Regions from separate parts of the Paraburkholderia agricolaris genome, predicted to be linked through region 3. Evidence: predicted binding sites of a transcription regulator. Region 3 holds the regulator's gene; each other region holds the start of a gene.

Region 1 (2,201 bases), 800 kb from region 3:
AGGCTTGATCCTATAACAGGTGTGTGTCGGCAGCCGTGAGTGCTTCAGCACTTATGGATGCCCCACCCTGCGCCACGCGCAGGGTCTTATGCAGACCACACACAGGTTGAGATCAGTGTTGTGCCAGAAACAACACAACCCCCGAATCTCCCTCTGGTGAGCATCACCAGAAACTACTTCTTCCAGATTGGTTGTGCCGCCCCCCAGGGCGACACGACAACAAGTCATGCCTGATGACCATAGCGAGTCGGTCCCACCCCTTCCCATCCCGAACAGGACCGTGAAACGACTCCACGCCGATGATAGTGCGGATTCCCGTGTGAAAGTAGGTAATCGTCAGGCTCCCTAGCAGCAACAGAAACCCCGCCCCATCAAGGTGGGGTTTCTGCGTTTACGCACCCCCGGAAATCCCCTCAGGCACGCCGCTCACTCCTTGCCGATCCGCAGCGCGTTCGCGTAACCCGTCAACTCCAGATACGCACGGCCCACGTCCGCACCGTCGCGGCTCACCCGCACTGCACCTTCCCAGTACACCGCGCCGGTCGACTCGCGCGAATCAAGTTCCTGATCGTCCATCAACGGATCGAGGCGCAGCATGAGCCGTCAGTTCTTGCGCATATCTGCAGCATACATGCGTGAACTTTCGCTCCGATCCTTCTGGAACATGGAAACTCCAGGTTGGCTAACTTAGCCGTTACGCCAAAGAACAACTGCTCCCACGGGTGAAAACCTACGGCAAAACAGCTTCACCCCCTCGTCATTTCCCCCCTGCGTGCTCTTCTTCGCCTCGCTTTGTCTTCTTAACATCCCCCCTAAAATACTGTATAAATATACAGTGAAAGATCGTCGCTTCATGCTTGTCTGATACCGGGCAGGGCGGAGTATTTCCTATGGAATGAGCGTGTCTATGGCAGCAGCGATTCATCTGGCGACAACAGAGCTGTCGTCGCAATTGCGGCGTCAGGTATGGCAGGGCAGTGAGCTTGCCGAGGCGGACTCGCGGGTGATTTCCAGCGGTTATGCCGCGCTGGATCAACTGCTGCCCGGGCAGGGCTGGTCGGCTGGAGGTCTGACGGAATTATTGATTGAACACGAAGGAGTTGGCGAGCTGCGTCTGCTGGCCCGTGCGCTCAAGCATCTCACGGCACAAGCCGAACGGCACGTCATGCTCGTGGCGCCGCCGTACCAGCCCAGTGCTTCGGCTCTGAGGGCCTGGGGTGTCGATGTCGAGCGTGTCTTATGGGTGCGTTCGAGTGAGGATCAGGCTCTTTGGGTCGCTGCACAGGCATTGAAGCAGGATGGTATGGGCGCCGTGCTGGTATGGCTGCCGAATGCGCGCACCGATAAGGTTCGACGTCTGCAGGTCGCGGCCCAGGAGTCGGCTTCACTCGCATTTTTGATCCGGCCTGTCGAGGCAGCAACGCAATCTTCGCCAGCGCCTTTGCGAATGATCTGCGAACCGCTTTTGCCGGCCAATGCGCAGACGATCAATCGTCGTCAATGGTTGCGGGAGATTGGTATCTCGATTGACATTTTCAAACGCCGCGGCCCGCCGCTAGCGGAGCCTCTGCGCCTTATTTTGCCGTTACAAAGCGTCGTGTTGCCGGAAAACGGAAGCGGCAGCAATCAAGGACGAGAGATCAAACATGTTGTGGATCGCAGTCACATTGCCACTCTTGTCGCTGGAAGCGGTGAAGCCTCTCGAGTCGCTCCAGGGTGGTTCACTCGCGAAGCCGAATCCGTGTGAGCCCGGCGACGAGGCAAGCCAACCCCCAGGCGCCGAAGACGTTATTGGGGTGCGCTGCTATGCGCTGGCCGATCACGCGCACATCTTGATGCCGGATTTCGACGCACTGCGTGCCGGTGTGCATGCGGGTCATTCGCGCTCGTATGCATTGGCTTTGGCGCCCGGTCTCAAGATGCTTGCCGCGGATACTCCCCGCGAAACCCAGGCGTTCGAAGCAATGGCGCTCGCTTTACTGACGTACACACCGAAGGTGTCGCTCGCGCATGCGCACACCTTGTTGCTAGAAGTCGGCTCCGGTTTGCGGTTGTTTGGCGGTTTGCGCACGTTGTTGTCACGGGTATCCGCGACGGTGGCCGAATTCGGTTATACGGCGCGCATCGCGTGTGCACCGACAGCTTGGGGTGCGTGGCTGTTGGCGCAGGCGTGCGCCGATCGGCAGGGGCATCGTCGTTGG
Region 2 (2,201 bases), 180 kb from region 3:
GTTCTTTGCTGCGGTCATCTCTGCGAGTATCGATAGTGCAATCTCGGGTGGCGTCTTGCTTCCAATATAGAGACCAGCGGGTCCCCTCAACCGCGCAATCTGCTCGTCACTTAAATCGAAGAGCTTAAGTCTCTCTCTGCGGGCTGCGTTATTTTTTCGCGACCCGATCGCACCAACGTAAAATGCATCGGTCTTCAGAGCTTCCATTAGGGCGAGGTCATCCAACTTCGGATCGTGAGTCAACGTTACGACGGCCGAGCGTGCATCGAGTTTCATTGAAATTACCGCGTCGTCCGGCATCTCACGAACAAGCGATACAGTTGGAGGCAAGAATTCCTCAAGGTACTCCTCACGGGGATCACAGACGGTAATCTGGTAATCCAGTCCCGAAGCGATTTGAGTGAGATATGTGCTCAGTTGCCCTGCCCCAATGACCAACAGCCGGCAACGGGGTCCATGAACGACAGTGAATATATTTCCGTTGTACGTCACACGGCCGACGGCGTGGGTTCGGTCAAGGGAAACACGACCCGTCCTGACATCCAGATGGCGGGCAGTGAGATTGCCACGTTCCACTTCCTTCACCAGCTGTTCCAGCCTGGAGTCTCTGCCGAGGGGCTCAAGCATGAGTTGGATAGTTCCTCCGCATGGCAAACCGAAACGATGCGCCTCCTCCGCGCTCACACCGTAGGTCAGCATCTCCGGCAGCTCATTCGTTATTCCATTCTCGCGAACCTTCAGAATAAGGTCGTCCTCGATGCAGCCACCCGAAACAGAGCCAATAACGACGCCGTCACCCCGGATGGCCAGCATCGCGCCTTCCGGGCGCGGAGAAGACCCCCAGGTCCTGACGACCGTGACCAGCAGAACACGTTGATTTTTCTCCATCCAGGCAATACTTGTCCTGAGTACCTCCAGGTCGACACTGTCCATAATTTGCTCTCTACCGCCATCAAATTCAGGGTAGTCTGGTTACACCGTCTCCCAGGCGTAACCTGCCGTCTTGTGAGGTCAGGTTAGCGTCGCGCTGGACATAAAAATAGTTGTATTTTTCGATGCTTCGCATCTCGTTTTTAGATACCGGGTGCCCGATAGAGTCCCGGTGCCAGATGCCATTGTCGAAGCCGCGCAGATCCCTCAGGAGGCTGCGGAGAACGCTCTAAAAATCCTGAAAGACCGCCACGGCGATTTTGACAAGAGCCGTTCATCCCGCGCCCAGTGATCGGGCAGAAATGTGTCATCCGCTTCTGCCTGCCGGGCAACCTATTCCGTATCGACCTTGATTGCCATCTGTGCTCTCTTCCCGTCGAGTGCGGCATCCTGAAAATTGACTTGCATCCTGGCCAAATACTGTATAAATTTACAGTACTGTTTTTATATACAGGATCGGTCATGAACCAGCTCATCCGCATCTTGAACGACGGTGATCGCGAAACGCTTGCGTGGCTGCGCAAGCATGTCGGCGACGTGCGCGTAGCTGCCGCTGCGCGGCATCTGGGAGGCAACGGCAAGCCGTACCTGTCCGCGGTGTGCCGCTATCTCGGCGTACGTCCGCCAACGCCTCATCAACAACTCCGACCTGTTGACGACTGCACGGTCGGCGATAACTATCTTGCGCAGATCCGCCTGCTGCTGGCAGAGCGCAACCAGCCGTTGTTGAAGCATCAACGTTGATGCTGCGAGTCTTCAGGAAGATAACAATATGATTAAGGACGCTACTCCTGATAGGGATGTCCACGACATCAATCCGGTCGCCCTCGAACGCGCACTCCGCAGCGCGTCGCTCGATCTCCAGCAAATCATTGCCACGGTCGCAGGTCGTCACCTCGACAATGGCCGTCGCCGTTACTCAAGCAGCGCGCAATTGCCGACATGGCGGACACTGCTGACAATCGACGAACAGGTCTTTGAGAATCGGGGTTTCCTGGCAAGGCACAACGAGGCGGTGCGCTCAACGTTTGTCCGGTTTTGCGACAGTCGCTTGTCCGGGATGGATCTCGACGAACCCATCGACTGGCGACGTGACGACGACGACTTGCCAGTCGTGTACCTGCTTGCGCGCGCACTGGTACAGGCCAACGTTACCGATATGGCCACTCAGGACTAATGTGCCGATATCAGCCGTTGGTCGTTATAGTTTTGGGTGCGCTCCAGAAAGTCCAAGGTTAAATGGATCTCGACGCTAACGGGGCCATGTGCTC
Region 3 (2,201 bases):
TCCGGTGCAGGCCCTGGCGCGGCAGGTGGAACCGGCGGCCGTTCGCCCGGGTTGCCGCGCGGCGGCATGCCGTTCAGCAAGGCCGCCACGCCGTCGGGTGTCGCATAAGCGTCGACCAGTGGACCGATCAAGGCCACGCCGATCATGGCGCCAATCGCTGCGAACGGATTACCGTTGCCATGTCCGTCGAGCCTACGCGTGAGCAGGCCGGTGACCTGCTGTTTCAGGCTCTCGCGCAACGCGGGAAAATCGACGTATTTATTGACGGTTTGCGCATCACGTGCGTCCGCCGCGCGCTTGAGATTATTTAGCGCTATGTAGGGCGACGCATATCCGAACCCCAATGCGGCGATCACCACAATCACAATCAAAGTGACGATCAGCGGCCGGGTAGCGCTACGTTTCGTGCGAGTTGAAACTGCCATCGAGCGGGACTCTCTATCAGGTGTCATCTAACGTGGACCGCGGCCACGTAAAAACGATCCCATACGATGCAATATCCGGGAAGGCCGGGCGGCCGAGACTCTATGCCGGGCGTCGCAGGCTGCGGGGCACACGCCGGGCGTCGCATGCGGGCTATTGCATGTCGCGCGCGGCATCCCGTGCGCTGCATGGCGGCAGCCGGTTGCAGCCGGTTGCCGCCAACCCGCCGTGCAGCTTATGCCTCGAACACCGCGCCGTGCACGTTGGCTTCGTCGGCGATGCAACGATCGATCATGCGGCACACAGCGTCTACCGTGCCGACCATGATCAGCCGCGACGGCCCATGATAGACGCGCACCGGCGCACGGCGCGCGGGTTCAGCCGTATTCAGCCCGGAATTCAGTGACACGCGCGCAAAAGCCGGCAACGAGGACGGCAAACCTGCTCCTACGCCGGGCGCGTCGAACAGCGATAGCGATGGAGTGCCGGCCGGGGACGCCTCGATTAGCGAACAGGGCACCAGCTTGCGCAGATGGCGCAGACGACCGAACTGGCGAAAAGGCAGCAGGCGGGCAAGGCGTTCCATGAGTCTCTCCAGGCGATTCAACGTTGGGGCAGCTTTGGGTTGGCGCACGCGCAGGGCTTAGAACTCGCCCGGGCGGATCAGCCCGACGGCGATACCCTCGAGCGCGAATTCCGCACTGCCGGTTTCAACGAAGATGTTGTCGTAATCGGGGTTCTCGGCGATCAACTCGATGCCGTTCGGCCGGCGCTTCAGGCGCTTGACCGTTACGTCGTCGCCAAGGCGCGCGATGATGATCTGACCGTCTTTGGCTTCGCTTTTCTTCTGTACCGCGAGCAGGTCGCCGTCGAAGATGCCCGCGTCGCGCATGGACAGCCCGCGTACTTTCAGCAGGTAGTCCGGCTTGCTCGAGAACAGTGCCGGGTCGCACGCGTAATGCTGCGAGATATGTTCCTGCGCGAGGATCGGACTACCCGCCGCAACGCGGCCGATCAGTGGCAGCGACAGTTGCATGATGCTGGCGTGCGGCAGCGTGAACTGGTACGGCGAATCTTCGGCGCCCCCAAGCAGGCGAATGCCGCGCGATGCGCCGGCCGCCAGTTCGATCACACCCTTGCGAGCCAGCGCCCGCAAATGTTCTTCTGCCGAGTTGGCCGAGCTGAAACCCAGCTCGGCGGCGATTTCCGCCCGTGTGGGCGGGAAACCGGTGCGTTCGATGGCCCGGCGGATCAAATCGAAAACCTGCTGCTGACGTGCGGTAAGTTTGGTCATGGCGCCACTGTATGTATGAACAGGTGCCTGTATTTTTATACAGTATTCCGCGCAATTCAAGCTTTACTTTAAGTTCGTGCCCTGGGGTGGCGCTCCAGCGCCGCAAACGGACGTCATAACACCCGTTTTCGTGCCGCAACGCCTTATCCGGCCGTCATTACCACTTTTGCGTATTAAAGAATGAAGAAACATTATTTTTAATGATGAAAGCTCTTCGATAGACTTTCCTTCGAGTTGGGGCTCATGTGCACGTGACCGCGACGCAAAACAACACCACACGCTGTTTCAGCGGACCACCACGCGGAGAAAGTTGGCATGAACCATCAAGGCACGGGGCTGGCAGGCAAGACCAGAAAATTCATTGCGGCGCTCGCTTTCGGCGCAGTCGGCACGATTACCGCGGCCGGCGTCGTGACGCAGGCACATGCAGCGGACACGACGCTGCTGAACGTGTCGTACGACCCGACACGCGAGTTGTACCAGG

The links. Region 3 encodes LexA, which represses DNA repair genes until DNA is damaged. Its sites were predicted from a motif close to ACTGTATNNNNATACAGT; they were not measured.
Region 1: a site for LexA is predicted at 820-837, ahead of imuA (translesion DNA synthesis-associated protein ImuA). Genes of this name have one in related genera too.
Region 2: a site for LexA is predicted at 1,350-1,367, ahead of GH665_RS12195 (CppA family protein). Genes of this name have one in related genera too.

What each region holds. Positions count from the first base shown of each region.
Region 1 covers NZ_QPER01000001.1:3,378,427-3,380,627, reverse strand. Annotated here, with positions in the region: rRNA gene GH665_RS14840 (23S ribosomal RNA) at 1-12, shown strand, start outside; rRNA gene rrf (5S ribosomal RNA) at 230-342, shown strand; partial or broken gene GH665_RS14830 (lipocalin family protein) at 427-600, opposite strand; gene imuA (translesion DNA synthesis-associated protein ImuA) at 908-1,747, shown strand; gene GH665_RS14820 (Y-family DNA polymerase) at 1,647-2,201, shown strand, end outside.
Region 2 covers NZ_QPER01000001.1:2,755,956-2,758,156, forward strand. Annotated here, with positions in the region: gene GH665_RS12190 (XdhC family protein) at 1-933, opposite strand, end outside; gene GH665_RS12195 (CppA family protein) at 1,393-1,674, shown strand; gene GH665_RS12200 (DUF2471 domain-containing protein) at 1,703-2,107, shown strand.
Region 3 covers NZ_QPER01000001.1:2,580,729-2,582,929, reverse strand. Annotated here, with positions in the region: gene GH665_RS11555 (DUF2939 domain-containing protein) at 1-425, opposite strand, end outside; gene GH665_RS11550 (hypothetical protein) at 659-1,009, opposite strand; gene lexA (transcriptional repressor LexA) at 1,067-1,717, opposite strand; gene GH665_RS11540 (sulfate ABC transporter substrate-binding protein) at 2,033-2,201, shown strand, end outside.